3 regions of the Rhodococcus sp. OS5 genome follow, and region 3 is predicted to be linked to each of the others. Evidence: riboswitches for the same ligand, from Rfam matches in the RefSeq annotation. Region 3 holds a riboswitch; each other region holds the start of a gene.

Region 1 (5,094 bases), 2.9 Mb from region 3:
CCCGCATCGATACCGCCGGGCAGCTCGAAGGTGACGATTGCGCCGGTTCCATTGGGCGTCAGCTGCTTTCCACGTTCGAACCATGGCGAGGAGGGAAGTCCCGCGTAGGAAACGGAGGCGACCTCGACGTGACCGTCGAGGAATTCGGCGACCTTCTGTGCATTGGATACGTGGCGCTCGATGCGCAGGCTCAAGGTTTCGATACCCTGCGCGATGAGGAACGCGTTGAACGGCGCCACGGCGGAACCGAGATCGCGCAGCAGTTGGACGCGGGCCTTGAGTGCGAACGCCGGCGCGCCGAGGTCCGCGAAGGTGACGCCGTGGTAGCTGGGATCAGGCGTCGTGAAGTTCGTGTGGCGACCCTGCGTCCAGTCGAAAGTGCCACCGTCGACGATGACGCCGGCGATCGCGGTGCCGTGTCCACCAAGGTATTTGGTGGCGGAGTGAACGACGATGTCGGCGCCGTGTTCGAGTGGGCGAAGCAGGTACGGCGTCGCGACTGTGTTGTCCACGATCAACGGAAGACCGTTCTCGTGGGCCAGTGACGAGATACCGGGTAGGTCGAGGATGTGGTTCTTCGGATTGGCGATCGTTTCGCCGTAGAACGCCTTCGTATTCGGGCGAATGGCTTCGCGCCACTGCTCGAGATTGTCGGGATCCTCGACGAACGTGACTTCGATACCCAGCTTGCGAAGGGTGTAGTGCAGGAGGTTGTACGTGCCGCCGTACAGGTACGGGCTGGAGACGATGTGGTCGCCGGCCTCGGCGATGTTGAGGATCGCGATGGTCTCGGCGGCCTGACCCGAGGAGAGGAGGAGTGCGGCGACTCCGCCTTCGAGGGCAGCGATGCGCTGCTCGACGGCGTCCTGTGTGGGATTCATGATCCGCGTGTAGATGTTGCCCGGCTCGGCGAGGCCGAACAGTGCAGCAGCGTGATCGGTGCTGTCGAAGACGTAGCTGGTGGTCTGGTAGATCGGCAGAGCGCGCGCATTGGTGGCGGTGTCCGCTGTTTGTCCGGCGTGCACCTGCTTGGTCTCGAACGACCAGTTCGCGGTCGGATCCGAAGTTGCTGCGGCGTCGGCTGTGTTGTCGGTCATGATTTGTTCACTCCAGTGGTCTGACGGATAGATGTCGGACGGGGGCGAATGATCGCCGCCCCGTGCTGGGGTCTATCTACAAGTGCGACACATACTGAAATACCTCCGTGGGGCTCGGCCCGGTCTGGGGTCCGTCCCTGTCGGACCCGCGCTTGTCACCCGAATTGCGGTGGAACTGCGCGAGCAGATCCACGTCGGGAAACCTGGTCATCACCCGGGGCACCCCACCGCGGTTGGAGGGTTGCCGTCCAGCGAGCCGGGGCTTGACGCTGGCACTCATGACCAAGTCGGATTCTACCGGGAAGTGAGCGCAGTCCTGACACGGGGCGAAATGTGAGCCGCAACCGCACGCGAGGCAGAGCGACGCAGCCCACTAGCAGGCAAAAGTTACTCGCGAGTAGAGACCGATGAGTGGACCTGCCGGTTGCGGCCTCACGGGTTAGCAGTACGCTTGTCTTGTTTGGGACTCATCTCCCGAGATCAGTCCACACCGTCTAGGTTTGATAATCGAACCGTTCGCGGACCCACTCACAAAGTGTGACCGCAACCGTGTAACCAGGGAAACTTCCTAGGAGGACGCGAAGCACCCATGTCCAAAATCAAGGTTGAGGGCACCGTCGTCGAACTCGACGGCGATGAGATGACGCGCATTATCTGGCAGTTCATCAAAGACAAGTTGATCCATCCGTATCTCGATGTGAACCTCGAGTACTACGACCTCGGTATCGAGTACCGCGACGAGACCGACGACCAGGTCACCATCGACGCAGCGCACGCGATCCAGAAGCACGGCGTCGGCGTCAAATGCGCCACGATCACGCCGGACGAGGCACGTGTCGAGGAATTCGGTCTCAAGAAGATGTGGCGTTCCCCGAACGGAACGATCCGCAACATTCTCGGCGGCACGATCTTCCGCGCACCGATCATCATCTCCAACGTTCCGCGACTCGTTCCGGGCTGGACCAAGCCGATCATCATCGGCCGTCACGCATTCGGCGACCAGTACCGCGCCACAGACTTCAAGGTCCCCGGCCCCGGCAAGGTGATGATCACCTACACGCCTGAGGACGGCAGCGCACCGATCGAGCACGAACTGGTCAACTTCCCCGAAGAGGGCGGCGTCGTCCAGGGGCAGTACAACTTCACCACGTCCATCCGTGACTTCGCTCGCGCGTCGCTCACCTACGGACTGCAGCAGAACTACCCGGTGTACCTGTCCACCAAGAACACCATTCTCAAGGCGTACGACGGTGCCTTCAAGGACATCTTCCAGCACGTCTACGAGACCGAGTTCAAGGCTGAGTTCGATGCTGCAGGTCTGACCTACGAGCACCGCCTCATCGACGACATGGTCGCTTCCGCACTCAAGTGGGAGGGCGGATACGTCTGGGCATGCAAGAACTACGACGGCGACGTCCAGTCCGACACCGTGGCCCAGGGCTTCGGCTCGCTCGGCCTCATGACGTCGGTTCTGCTGACACCGGACGGAAAGACCTGTGAGGCAGAGGCTGCTCACGGCACCGTGACGCGTCACTACCGTCAGCACCAGCAGGGCAAGCCCACCTCGACCAACCCGATCGCGTCCATCTTCGCGTGGACCCGCGGGCTCGAGCATCGTGGCAAACTCGACAGCACCCCTGAGGTCATCGGCTTCGCGCAGGCGCTCGAAGACGTTGTCATCAAGACCGTCGAAAGCGGCCAGATGACCAAGGACCTCTCGATGCTGGTCGGCGGCGATCAGGGCTACCTGACCACCGAGGAGTTCCTCGGCGCACTCGACGTGAACCTGCAGAAGGCCATGGCCGCGAAGTAGATTCACCGCTTCACCTGTCAAATGGGACGTCTGGGAAACCAGGCGTCCCATTTGTGTTCGCGGTCTCACGTGAGTGAACTCACCCGCTCTCACTTGGAAGTTCAACCAGGTGTGAGACCACAATTGATCAGTGACTTCGTCTACCCTCTCCCGTTCTGACACCTCGACACCCGGGGTTCGTTCCGCCAGAGGTCCGGCGATGCTCGCTCTCGCTCTCGGCGGTTTCGGTATCGGCACAACCGAGTTCGTCGCCATGGGGTTGCTCCCGGAAATGGCATCCGGACTCGGTGTCTCGGAACCCGTCGCGGGTCACGTGATCTCGGCGTACGCGCTCGGGGTTGTCGTCGGCGCTCCGCTGATCGCTGCACTCACCGCACGAGTACCGCGCCGCACCCTGTTGATCGCACTCATGGTCGCGTTCACCGTCGGCAATGCCGCCACGGTTTTCGCGCCCTCGTACACGACGCTGATGATGGCCCGCTTCGTCGCCGGATTGCCGCACGGCGCGTATTTCGGAGTCGCCGCACTGGTCGCAGCTCACCTGGCCGAACCGGGAAAACGCGCGAAGGCCGTCGCCATGGTGATGATGGGTCTTTCCGTGGCCAACGTGATCGGGGTACCGGTCGCGGCCTGGATCGGCCAGGCACTCGGCTGGCGCAGCGCCTTCGCCTTGGTCGCCGTGATCGGAGTGGCAACCGTTGCTTCGCTCTTCGTCTGGATTCCGCGTTTGGACGGCATGCCGGTGACGAATCCGATCACCGAACTCGGGGCACTGGGCCGCGTTCAGGTGTGGATGACCCTGATCGTGGGCATGGTCGGATTCGGCGGGATGTTTGCCGTCTATACCTACATCAGTACGACTCTCACCGACGTGTCCGGGCTTGGCGCTTCGTTCATTCCCCTCGCACTCATGCTGTACGGACTGGGCATGGTGGCCGGCAACTTCGTCGGTGGATACCTCGCGGATCGCGCACTGATGAAGGGCTTGTTCCTGTCGATGGGATCCCTCGTGGTCATCCTCGCGATCTTCGTTATCGCCGTGCGCAATCCGTACACGGCGCTCGTCTTCGTCTTCCTCATCGGGCTCGCCGGGTCGTCGATGGTGCCTGGCCTCCAGACACGGTTGATGGATGTCGCCGAGGATGCTCAGACCTTGGCCGCGTCTCTCAATCACGCCGCACTCAACATCGCCAACGCCTTCGGAGCGTGGATCGGCGGCGGCGTCATCGCAGCCGGTTACGGGTACACCGCGCCGGCAGCGGTGGGGTCGTTGCTGGCCGTCGCGGGTCTCGTCGTGCTGTCGGTAGCGGTGATTCTGCAGCGTAGGGCCGCGCGCTGACCTGGGCGCCCATCCGCGTCGGTGGAATCGGCTACGGTGCTTGCCGTGCCACAAACTGCTGACTCCCACATTCTTGCGCCCCACACCATCACGTCCGTGAACGTCAACGGCGTTCGCGCAGCGGCCCGCAAGGGCATGCTCGACTGGCTGGAGAAGACGTCGGCGGATTTCATCTGCCTTCAGGAAACGCGTGCGTCGGACGATCAGCTTCGCGAGACTCTCGAACCAGCGCTCGGCAACGGATGGTTCCTCGTCTCCGCCGAGCCGTCCGCGAAGGGACGCAACGGAGTCGCGGTGCTCTCACGCACGGAACCTGACGCGGTGCGGATCGGTCACGGGGACGACGAGTTTCTCGACGCCGGTCGATACATCGAAGCCGACTTCGCCGATCTGACCGTCGCGAGCCTGTACCTGCCCTCCGGTGAGGCGCTCACGCCGAAGCAGGAGGAGAAGGAGCGGTTCATGGCGTCCTTCGCAGTTCACCTCGCTACCACCGCTGCGGCGGCCGAGGCTGCCGATCGTCACGTGGTGGTCAGCGGCGATTGGAACATCGCGCACACCGAACTCGACCTCAAGAACTGGAAGACCAACAAGAAGTCTTCGGGATTCCTCCCCGAGGAGCGCGCCTGGATGGATCTGCTGTTCGCCGAAGATTCCGCGTGGGTGGACGTCTTCCGCGCCCTCCATCCGGGTGTCGACGGCCCGTACTCGTGGTGGTCGTACCGCGGAAAGGCATTCGACAACGATTCGGGTTGGCGTATCGATTACCAGGTTGCCACTCGCGGATACGCCGAGCGGGCCAAGGTCGCGCTCGTGGAACGCGCTGAGTCCTACGACCTCCGTTG
Region 2 (5,094 bases), 2.0 Mb from region 3:
GCGGTGGACTCAACGCTCTCTCCGGCATTGCTGCGGCGTTGGCGTTGGGAATTCCCGTGGTCGACGCGGACCTGCTGGGTCGAGCGATGCCGCGGCTCGATCACTTCTCTCTCGCCGCAGCCGGGTTGGAATTGTGCCCGGTCACACTCGCCCAGCCCGGCGGCCTCATTACCGTCGTCGACGGAGTGGATGTGCTCGGCGCCGAGGTAGCAGTGCGGTCGTTGATCGGGAGAACCAGCGGTTGGGGTGCTCTGGCGATCGCGTCGATCGATGCGCGGACGGTGCAGGAGGCGTGCATTCCGGGAACTCTGTCTCGGGCGCACGAACTGGGTCAGCACATCGGGGCACTGGGCAGTTGGCGGCAGATCGCGGAAAGCTCCGGGGCTCGAGTACTGGGGGCAGGCCGGGTGCGTGCGGTGCGTCGTAGTCGTCCGGACACCGGAGATCGTCGGGGCAGCGTGATTCTCGAGCACGGTTCTGCGGTGATACGAGTCGAATTCGAGAGTGAGTTCCTGACCGTCGCGTTGGACGGCGAGATGATTGCAACGTGCCCGGACATCGTGACGTTGCTCGACGTGCGGACCGGCGCCTTCGTCTCGTGTGAATCCGTGCACCAGGGGCACGATGTGGCCGTGTTGGTTCTTCCCGGTCCACAGTGGTGGGCGGAAGAAGTGGGCAGATTGAAAGTTGTCGGCCCGCGGGCATTCGGGATCGACCACGACGCAGTGCTGATGGAGGCGCGATGAGCGCGAGTGTTTCGGCGTTGCTGAACAACCCGGCCTTTGTCGGGCTGTATCGACTGGCCGGGGAGGGTGATCCCGTCGTGACGACAGTGGGAGCACTCACCGGGGAATCGGCACAGTCGGCCGAGGCCGTGTCGGATGCGGCGAGTTCAGGATCAGTTCTGGTGATTCTCGATCGAATCGACATCGGGGAGTGGAGATTCGACGCTCTCCTTCGGCGCACAGCGGCGACCGGCTGCCAGGTGGTCGCTGTGCACAGCACTGCGGCGGAGGATGCGAATCTCTCGTTGCTTGCCGATCGGCTCGGACTGGTGGTGCTCGGAGTATCCGACCCGTGGCAGTTCAGCGTGGATCTTCGTGATCTTCTCTCGAATTCGCGGGCGGTGATGGCCGACGCAGTACTGCGGGCGACACACGCGGGCCAACGAGCCGGAGGAAGCGTCGAGAATCTTCTGTCGGTGCTACTGAACACCTTTCAGCGTTCATTCTTTCTCCTGGACACGTCCGGACGTCCGATGACCGGCGCCGACCTGTTGTCAGACGCTGATCGAGCAGCTGCCGGTATGTTGTCGGGTCGCGGGGCGCCCACCACGGTCGAATTGGGCTCCGGCGGGGTCCTGATTGCGTGCCCGGTGATGTCCGGCGCAGCCCGAGAGCCCTGGCTGGCGGTGCTGCTCCCGGTGCGTCAAAGCGTCGAAGAGGCTTCTCTCTCAGTGGTTCTCGACGTGGCCTCGTTGGCTGCCGGGCACCGACTGGCCGTTGCGCGCATGGTCGACGAGCGTGAAGCGCGCCGGCGTAGCGCGTTGCTCGGTGAACTGATCGACACGTCAGCAGACGCCACACCCGGACTGCTCCGGCGCGCACTCGACGCGGGTTGGATGCTGGACGGATGGCACATCGGCATCAAAGTCCTGGCGGTCGGTGAGGTCGACCTGGTGGCAAGACGCAGCGAGGTTGCAGATGCTCTCGCTGCCGAGGGAATCGACGCCAATGTCGTGGAACAGGCTGACGGCTGGGCGGCGTGGACGACTCTGCCAGGTGAGCCGCGACCGGAGGCGATCACCAGGATCGCCGAGTGCATCCGTGCAGCTCAGGCCAGGTTGGAACCCACGATGGAGACCTGGGTAGGTGTGGGACGCGCACACGACGGTCCGGCCGGAATCGGTTCGTCCCTGTCGGAGGCCGGGGATGCCGCTCGGCTCGCCGGTGCCCGATCTCAAACAGGTCGATTCCTGCACGTGGACCGCCTCGGGCTGGCGCAGTTGCTGCTGGCGTGGACGCGAACCGACACCTTCCAGCCTGCGGCCGCAGCATTGCTCGCACCGCTACGCGATTCCAATGGAGAGTTGCTCGAGACTCTGTCGACGTACCTCGACGAAGAATCGTCTCTGGCTCACACCGCAACCCGAATGGGGTTGCACCGCAACACCGTATCGAGTCGGATCGATAGAATTCAGCGCCTTCTCTCGGTGGATCTCGCAGATCCGGAAACGAGACTCGCGCTCCACCTTGCTTGCCGGACCATCGCGCCCTGACGGAGATCTTCGCGGCTTCGTCTTGACAAGCACGGGAGGTTCCTGCCATCCTCGTTGCCAGGTCACGAGTACCAGTGTTCAGCCCCGGCTTGCTGGTCGGCAACCCTCCTCCGCGGTGGGGTGCTCCGGGTGACGACCCGGCTGCGTTCGAAAACGAATGCGGCAAGCGCGGACTCTTCCGGGGCCATCTCCCGACGAACGAGTCCTTGAACGTGAGGATTGTCTTCGATGACTGCTGTATTGAGTGCCGACACCTGCTGCACCACCGCGATTGCCAAGGTTTCGGGTGCCGACCTGCAGGTTCCATTGGTTCAGGGTGGCGAATGCTCCTACGCCAACTTCGACTACGCCGCGAGTGCGCCGGCATTGGCCCAGGTCACCGACCGTATCGCCGAGTTGCTGCCGACATACGCCAGCGTCCACCGCGGTGCCGGCTACGCGTCCCGGATCTCCACGCTCACCTACGAGAACGCTCGTGAATCCGTTGCTCGTTTCGTGAACTGTGCCGACGATCAGGTTGTCGTCTTCACCCGGAACACCACCGATTCGCTGAACCTGCTTGCGCAGTGCGTCCCCGGCAGCACCGTCGTCCTCGACGTCGAGCATCACGCAAACCTGTTGCCGTGGAACGACGCTCGTATCGTCACCGCCGCAGACACCATCGAAGAAACGATCGAGCGTCTGATCGGTGAACTGTGCACCAAGCCTGCCGCGCTGCTCGCAATCACCGGGGCCTCCAACGTGACCGGTGAGATCCTGCCGATTGCACGTTTGGCTGACATCGCTCACCGTTGCGGCGCACGTATCCTCGTCGACGCTGCTCAGTTGGCTCCCCACCGTCGCATCGACCTGCAGGAATGCGGCGTCGACTACGTAGCGTTCTCGGGCCACAAGCTGTACGCGCCCTTCGGCGCCGGCGTTCTCGTCGGCCGCCGTGACTGGCTCGACGAAGCTCAGCCGTACCTCGCCGGCGGCGGCGCCGTGCGTGAGGTGACCATCGAATCCACCGAGTGGGCTTGCGCGCCCGCACGCCACGAGGCGGGTTCCCCCAACGTGCTCGGTGCGGCTGCCATCGCGACCGCCTGCGAAACCCTGCACGCCCTGGACTTCGACGTGATCGCCGAGCATGAGAAGGCGCTCACCGCCCAGCTCACTGACGGCTTGTCCGCCATCGAGGGCGTCTCACTCGTGCGACTGTGGAACGACGCTCCTGACGCCGTCGGAATCGTCACCTTCACCGTTGACGGATTCGAAGCGGGCGAGATCGCCGCATTCCTCTCCGCCGAGCACGGCATCGGAGTTCGCGACGGTCGCTTCTGCGCACATCCGGTTCTCGCGCGCCTCGGCCTCTCCGGCGGTGCAGTTCGCGCCAGCCTCGGCCTCGGTAGCAGCTCGGACGACGTGACGCGGTTGGTCGACGCCGTGAACATCCTGGTTTCGAATCAGCGTGATTGGAAGTACGCGAAGACGGCAGGTGCGTGGAACCCTGTGCCCGAGACCCGCCCCTTCCTCGGAGCCGCAGACGACAATGCCGGCGCAGCCGAGTGCGTCTGAGCTGAGCTCGGTCCCCGAAAACTCGAACGGACAACTAGCATGGCAGCCATGGCACCAGCGGATTTTCCCGCCACCCCTTCGAGAGTGAGCATCACTCTCGGTCAGTGGTGCCGTCGCCATGTCGATCTGTGCCGCACCTCTTCAGGAATGTGTTCGAGCTGACGATTCGTCTCGCTCATCCCATACTTTTCTGATTTTCGGAGGTCTCACATGTCTTCACTCGCTTCGCATTCTCTGCACGTAGCGGTCGAGTTGACCGGATTCGGTCACCATCCGGCCGCTGAGGGCGCACCCGGCAACCTGCCCATCATCGGCGGCGACTACTGGGTGGACCTCACCGAGGGTGAAAAGGCTCTCGATTTGGCTTCATTCCCTACCAATGTGGTTCGGATTCGCGCTGCGGATCTGCGTGAGGCACAGCTCGAACGCGCACGTATACGCGCTGCCGTCGCCGAAGAAGGACGCGATCCCGACAGCGTCGCAGTGCTGGTCGATCTCGAGATTCTGATCGCGCCGGAGGCTCGCTCCGCTCGTAAGGAGCTTGCGCAGTTGGACAGCGCGTTGACCTCGCCGCGGGTTCCCGTTTCGCTTCATTACGTCGGAACGCCTTCCGGTCTCGGCAGTTTGATCGCCGATATCCGAGCTGCGGAGGTCGCCGACGGCGTTACGTTGCTGCCTCTCGCATTGCCTCGAACGCTCGAGCATCTGGTGGACAGCACCATTCCGTGGCTTCAGGATCGCGGACTTGTCACACCGTCCACCGCAGTCGACGAGGTTCTCGGGCGTTTCGGACTGCCGCCCCGTCAGCGCACGCTTGCATCCTGATCGTCACCGATTGCATCTGCGTACAGGTGGAACAGCGACGGTAATTCGTCGGCACCGTCCACCTGTGCCAGAAGCGTCCAGCACTGTGCAGTGATCGACCGAGCCCTCGTGCCGATCCAGTTGGTGGGCAGTAGTTCCGGCGGCAACAGCGGATCCGGTTCCATGGCTCGCGTGAATTCCGCCGCGAGTTCGATGGTCATCGTGACAGCATCGGTACCCGGACTGTTCTGCAGTTTGTGCAGGCGTGCGGTCGCTACGTCGAGTAGCCGTTCGTATCCGTCAGCGATCTGGTCCAGTGGCCACAACTGCGCGGCAATCTTCACGGGGTCTTCGAGAGTGCCCACTTTCAGATCTCGAGTGGTGAGAGAAGACAGGTGCTGTTCGACGTCGAGTTCGGCGGCCGCATCGCGAATATACGGTTCCCAGGCGTGCGGCGA
Region 3 (5,094 bases):
GCCGTCGAGGTGGGAATTCCAGACGGGTTGGACGCCGATGCGGCCTTCGAGGAACTCTCTCGTGTCCATGCCGCTCATCCCGACGTCGACATTTTTGTCGAGGTGCCTCGAGGTGATCGGCGCGCGGGCTATCTCACAGCTCTCGAAACTGCCGGGCATTCCGCAAAGTTTCGCACCGGCGGGATTGTCGCCGAGGCGTACCCGAACGAGGAAGAGCTCGCCGATGCGGTGATATCCGTTGTCCGAGCGAATATCCCGTTCAAGGCGACTGCGGGACTGCACCACGGTGTGCGCAACACCGATCCGGAAACAGGCTTCGAGCAACACGGCTTCCTCAACATCATGGTGGCCGTCGACGCGGCGAGGCGGGGCGCCGATCGTTCGGAAATTGTTGCTGCACTGTCTCAGCGCGATGGAAAATCGATCGCGCAAGCCCTGGCCGACCTCACCGAGGACGAGGCCGGCGAGGTGCGTCGCCGATTCCTCTCGTTCGGTACCTGCAGCATCTCGGACCCTCTGACCGAGCTGGAAGGCCTCGGGTTGATCGTCCGCTCCGACAAAACCGAAGGAACTCTCGTATGACTGTCACGACCATCGACATTCCCGCCGACTCACTGTTCGGTCTCGACAATCTGCCGTACGGGGTCTTCTCCCCCGCGGGAGGGTTACCGCGTGTCGGTGTGCGCGTCGCCGAATCGGTGGTCGATCTCGCAGCGACACTAGGCGATTCCGTCTTCTCCGAACCGACTCTGAACGCGTTCATGGCTCAGGGACGAGATCAGTGGGTATCGGTGCGAAACCGGATCACGGAGCTCGTGACTAGCGAAATAGACTCGAATGCAGTGTTTTCCGTTGATTCGGTGACAATGCATTTGCCGATCGCAGTGGCCGATTACGTCGACTTCTACGCCTCGGAGAATCACGCAACCAACCTCGGGCGGTTGTTCCGCCCGGACGCAGCCCCCTTGATGCCGAACTGGAAGCATCTTCCCGTCGGATACCACGGGCGCTCCAGCACCATCGTCGTCTCCGGCACCGACATCGTTCGTCCCTGCGGACAGCGGAAGGCACCCGATCAGGAAAGCCCGGACTTCGGACCGTCCCGGCGCCTCGACATCGAAGCCGAGATGGGGTTCATCGTCGGAACTCCCTCGAAGATGGGCGATTCCATCACCCCGGACGAATTTGCCGAGTACGTCTTCGGCGCCGTGGTCGTGAACGACTGGTCTGCCCGAGACATCCAGGCGTGGGAGTACGTGCCCCTCGGTCCGAACCTGGGGAAGAGTTTCGCGACCTCCATCTCACCGTGGGTCGTACCCTTGCTCGCTCTCGAAGCAGCCCGAATCGACACTCCGGTGCAGGATCCCGAACCGCTTTCCTATCTGCGTGGTGAAGAGAAGTGGGGGCTGGACATCGACCTGGCCGTCGAATGGAACGGTCACGTCGTCTCCCGGCCGCCCTACGCCCAGATGTACTGGTCGCCTGCGCAGATGCTCGCGCACACCACCATCAACGGCGCAGCAGCGAGCACCGGCGATCTCTTCGCGTCCGGAACCATTTCCGGACCGGACAAAGATCAGCGCGGCGCCTTCATCGAGCTGACGTGGGGCGGCAAGGAACCCGTAGCTGTGGGCTCCGAGACCCGTACCTTTCTCGAAGACGGCGACACCATCGCCATCTCAGCCACCGCTCCCGGCGTCGGCGGATCACGAATCGGCTTCGGGGATGTTCACGCTCGGATCCTGCCTGCAACGCAAACCGAAAGATAGTGATTGACAACTGTTTGATTCACGCTGATCTGATGTCCGGAATTCCTTGCCTCAAAATTCTCCGAAGATAAGCTGGACTAACCATCCAGAGCGATCGAGAGTCCTGGCTCCGTGACGTCGCAGCAACCCCCTCTGCTGAGGTGCGGGTGCTTTCTGCCAGGTCCGATGGAGGACTCGTGCCAGGCGATCGACCCCGTACCTCAGTGGGGACAGCAGCTGTCATCGTGATCGTGGGCGGTGGACCCCGCGGGACCGGCGTACTCGAGCGGATCCTCGCTCACGAATCGGTGAACGCCGATCCCACACCGATCGACATTCACGTTGTCGACCCGTATCCGGCAGGTGCCGGCCGTATTTGGCGAGGCAGCCAGGCGCCGCTTCTGTGGATGAATTCGACAACAGCGGACGTCACGATGTTCACCGACGAGACCACCGCCGTGATCGGCCCGGTGCTGCCGGGTCCGACCCTCGCGGAATGGGTCGCCGAGCGCTCGGCTGAGCTTGCCGAATTCCCCGAAATCGCAGCAGAAGTTCCGACGCTCACCCCGTCGTCGTTTGCATCGAGGTCACTGCAGAGCCGATACCTGAACTGGGTGTTCGAGACTGCAGTCGACTCCGCGCCAGCGCACGTCGACGTTCGAGTTCATCGACGATCCGTGGTCGACATCGTGAACGTCGGCGAGACACAGACAGTTCATCTGGACGACGGAGCTGTCATCGACGCGACGACCGTCCTTCTCGCACAAGGGCACCCCGATGCGTTGCCTGCCCCACGCGAAACCGCGCTGACCAGCTTCGCGTCCGATCACGGGTTGACGTATGTGGGTCCGGGCTACACTGCCGATCTCGACGCCGATGTCATTCCCGAAGGCGAACCGGTTCTGATCGCCGGACTCGGGCTGGCTTTCATCGACTGGATGGTTCTCCTCGCCGAGAGCCGTGGCGGCATCTTCGAACGCGGTGAAGACGGCGTCCTCACTTACGCTCCCTCGGGTCGGGAACCCCTGTTGTATGCCGGATCTCGTCGCGGAGTGCCGTATCATTCCAAGATTTCGTACTCGATCGCTGACGCGCGGCCACCGCTACCGCGGTTCTTCACCGCTGATCTCGTTCCCGGCGACGGACCGTTGGATTTCCGAAACGACATCTGGCCCTTGGCGTCGAAAGAACTGGCAGGCGCCCACTATTACGAGCTGTTTGCATCTCACCCGGATCGGACAGTGGGCACCTGGGAGGAGTTCGACGCCGAATTCGCCTCGCTGGCTTGGGGATCGCCTCGATTGCAGGAACTGGTCGAGAACGCAGTCCCGAAGCCGGAAGACCGTATCGATCTCGAGCGGCTGAACCGCCCACTCGGCGGTGAGCGCTACGACGGGCTTGCCGAGGTCCAGTCCCGGATCACCGAATACATCTCGGCGGATGTCGCGCGGAGGTCGGACCCGTATTTCAGCGCCGACGCGGCTGTCTTCTCAGCGCTGCTGTCGACGTACATGACCGTCGGAGAATTGTTGCGGCGCGGCAGAATCCCGGCCGAATCCGTCGCCAAGGACGTCGAGGGTTGGCTTCATTCGTTCTTCAGCTTCATCGCCAGTGGTCCGCCGCCCGAGCGTTTGGAACAGTTGGTCGCCCTCAACGAGGCGGGCATCGTCCAGTTCCTCGGGCCGGATTCGGTGTTCTCCACCGAGATCGACCCGGCAACGGGGGCTGGGATCTTTGTCGCGCGCAGTGCGTCGCACACCGACATCGTGGCCGCGAACACCCTCGTCGAAGCACGCTTGCCGGTTGCTTCCATCAGCGCGAGCGGTGACTTGCTCCTGCGGACGCTTCACCGTCGGGGCGAGGCAGTCGAACTTCGTGCGACCGTGGACAGTTCGGCGAAGCTCGCCGTCGACGGTACTTCACGAATTCTCGACCAGAACAACACTGCTCATCCCCGCCGCTTCGCGGCCGGGCCGTGGGTTGCAGGCCATAACTGGTCGGCGGCTTTCCCTCGTCCCCGTACCAATGCAGGGTTCTTCCGGCATAACGATGCCCTGGCGGCGGAGATTTTGGGTGCTACGCGCCTGTGAGCGGTTAGGGAGTCCTGGGACTCCCTAACCGCTCACAGGGGGCTGTGCCCCTAGCTGAACACCAACTCACCCTCGTCAACCGCGACGGTGATACTGCCGCCCTCTTCGAGGAGATCGTCGAGCAGCATGTCGGCGATCTTGTCGTCGACCACACGCTGAATCGAACGACGCAACGGGCGAGCCCCGAACTCGGGTTGATGCCCGTGCTCGGCGATCCAGTCCACCGCGTCGGCAGTGAACTCGATCTCGATGCCCTTGGACTGCAGCCGCTTCCGGCTGTCGTCGAGCAGCAGATCAGTAATCCGGTGCAGTTGCTCGGTGTCGAGCTTGCGGAAGATCACGATCTCGTCGATACGGTTGAGGAACTCCGGCCGCATCGATTCGCGCAACCTGGCCATCACGCGGTCGCGCAGTGGCTTCTCCGCCGACTCTGCGTCACCCGTGGTGAAGCCGAGTCCACCGGACTTGCTCGAGATGATGTCCGAGCCGAGGTTGCTGGTCATGATCACGACGGTGTTCTTGAAGTCCACCGTCCGACCCTGACCGTCGGTCAGACGGCCGTCGTCGAGCACCTGGAGCAAGGTGTTGAACACGTCCGGGTGTGCCTTCTCGATCTCGTCGAGCAGGATCACCGAGTACGGGTTACGACGCACCTGTTCCGTGAGCTGTCCGGCCTCGCCGTAGCCGACGTATCCGGGAGGAGCACCGACCAATCGGCTGACCGTGTGCCTCTCACCGAACTCACTCATGTCGAAGCGCAGCATCTTGTTCTCGTCTCCGAAGAGTGTGGCAGCCAGAGCTTTTGCGAGCTCCGTCTTGCCGACGCCAGTGGGTCCGAGGAACAGGAAGCTACCGACGGGACGATCCGGATCGCTCATACCGGTCCGGCTACGACGCACGGCACGCGCGATGGCGCGAACGGCGTCATCTTGCCCGATGACACGACCGTGCAGTTCCTCTTCCAGACGGCGCAGGCGATCTTTCTCTGCCTGAGTCATCTGGCTTGCCGGAATACCCGTTGCGCGAGCGACAACTTCGGCGATTTGTTCAGCGGTCACGTCCGGCGTTTCCTCGGAAGGAACCGAGGATCCTGCCTTCTCGAGACGCTTTGCGACGCCGTTGATCTCGTCACGCAGGGTCGACGCCTTCTCGTACAACTCGTCGGCGACGGCTTTTTCCTTGTCGCTCTCGAGCTGCTCGAGACGCTGCTGCAGCGCGGCGGTGTCTACCGTGGCCGTCTTCAAGCGAAGCCTGGC

The links. Region 3 has a riboswitch for S-adenosylmethionine ahead of ACVZUB_RS23455 (FAD/NAD(P)-binding protein). Riboswitches for the same ligand answer to the same signal wherever they lie in the genome.
Region 1: it holds a riboswitch for S-adenosylmethionine, as region 3 does, so the genes downstream of both, ACVZUB_RS09990 (bifunctional o-acetylhomoserine/o-acetylserine sulfhydrylase) here and ACVZUB_RS23455 (FAD/NAD(P)-binding protein) in region 3, are expected to answer to the same signal.
Region 2: it holds a riboswitch for S-adenosylmethionine, as region 3 does, so the genes downstream of both, ACVZUB_RS03010 (aminotransferase class V-fold PLP-dependent enzyme) here and ACVZUB_RS23455 (FAD/NAD(P)-binding protein) in region 3, are expected to answer to the same signal.

The regions. Positions count from the first base shown of each region.
Region 1 covers NZ_CM166368.1:2,159,145-2,164,238, forward strand. The annotation lists gene ACVZUB_RS09990 (bifunctional o-acetylhomoserine/o-acetylserine sulfhydrylase) at 1-1,097, opposite strand, end outside; SAM riboswitch class IV at 1,241-1,381, opposite strand; gene ACVZUB_RS09995 (NADP-dependent isocitrate dehydrogenase) at 1,687-2,910, shown strand; gene ACVZUB_RS10000 (MFS transporter) at 3,041-4,249, shown strand; gene ACVZUB_RS10005 (exodeoxyribonuclease III) at 4,286-5,094, shown strand, end outside.
Region 2 covers NZ_CM166368.1:642,122-647,215, forward strand. The annotation lists gene ACVZUB_RS03000 (DUF917 domain-containing protein) at 1-746, shown strand, start outside; gene ACVZUB_RS03005 (PucR family transcriptional regulator) at 743-2,278, shown strand; SAM riboswitch class IV at 2,339-2,453, shown strand; gene ACVZUB_RS03010 (aminotransferase class V-fold PLP-dependent enzyme) at 2,507-3,832, shown strand; gene ACVZUB_RS03015 (LLM class oxidoreductase) at 4,043-4,657, shown strand; gene ACVZUB_RS03020 (DNA-binding transcriptional regulator) at 4,636-5,094, opposite strand, start outside.
Region 3 covers NZ_CM166368.1:5,043,914-5,049,007, forward strand. The annotation lists gene ACVZUB_RS23445 (hypothetical protein) at 1-582, shown strand, start outside; gene fahA (fumarylacetoacetase) at 579-1,769, shown strand; SAM riboswitch class I at 1,848-1,941, shown strand; gene ACVZUB_RS23455 (FAD/NAD(P)-binding protein) at 1,946-3,838, shown strand; gene ACVZUB_RS23460 (ATP-dependent Clp protease ATP-binding subunit) at 3,889-5,094, opposite strand, start outside.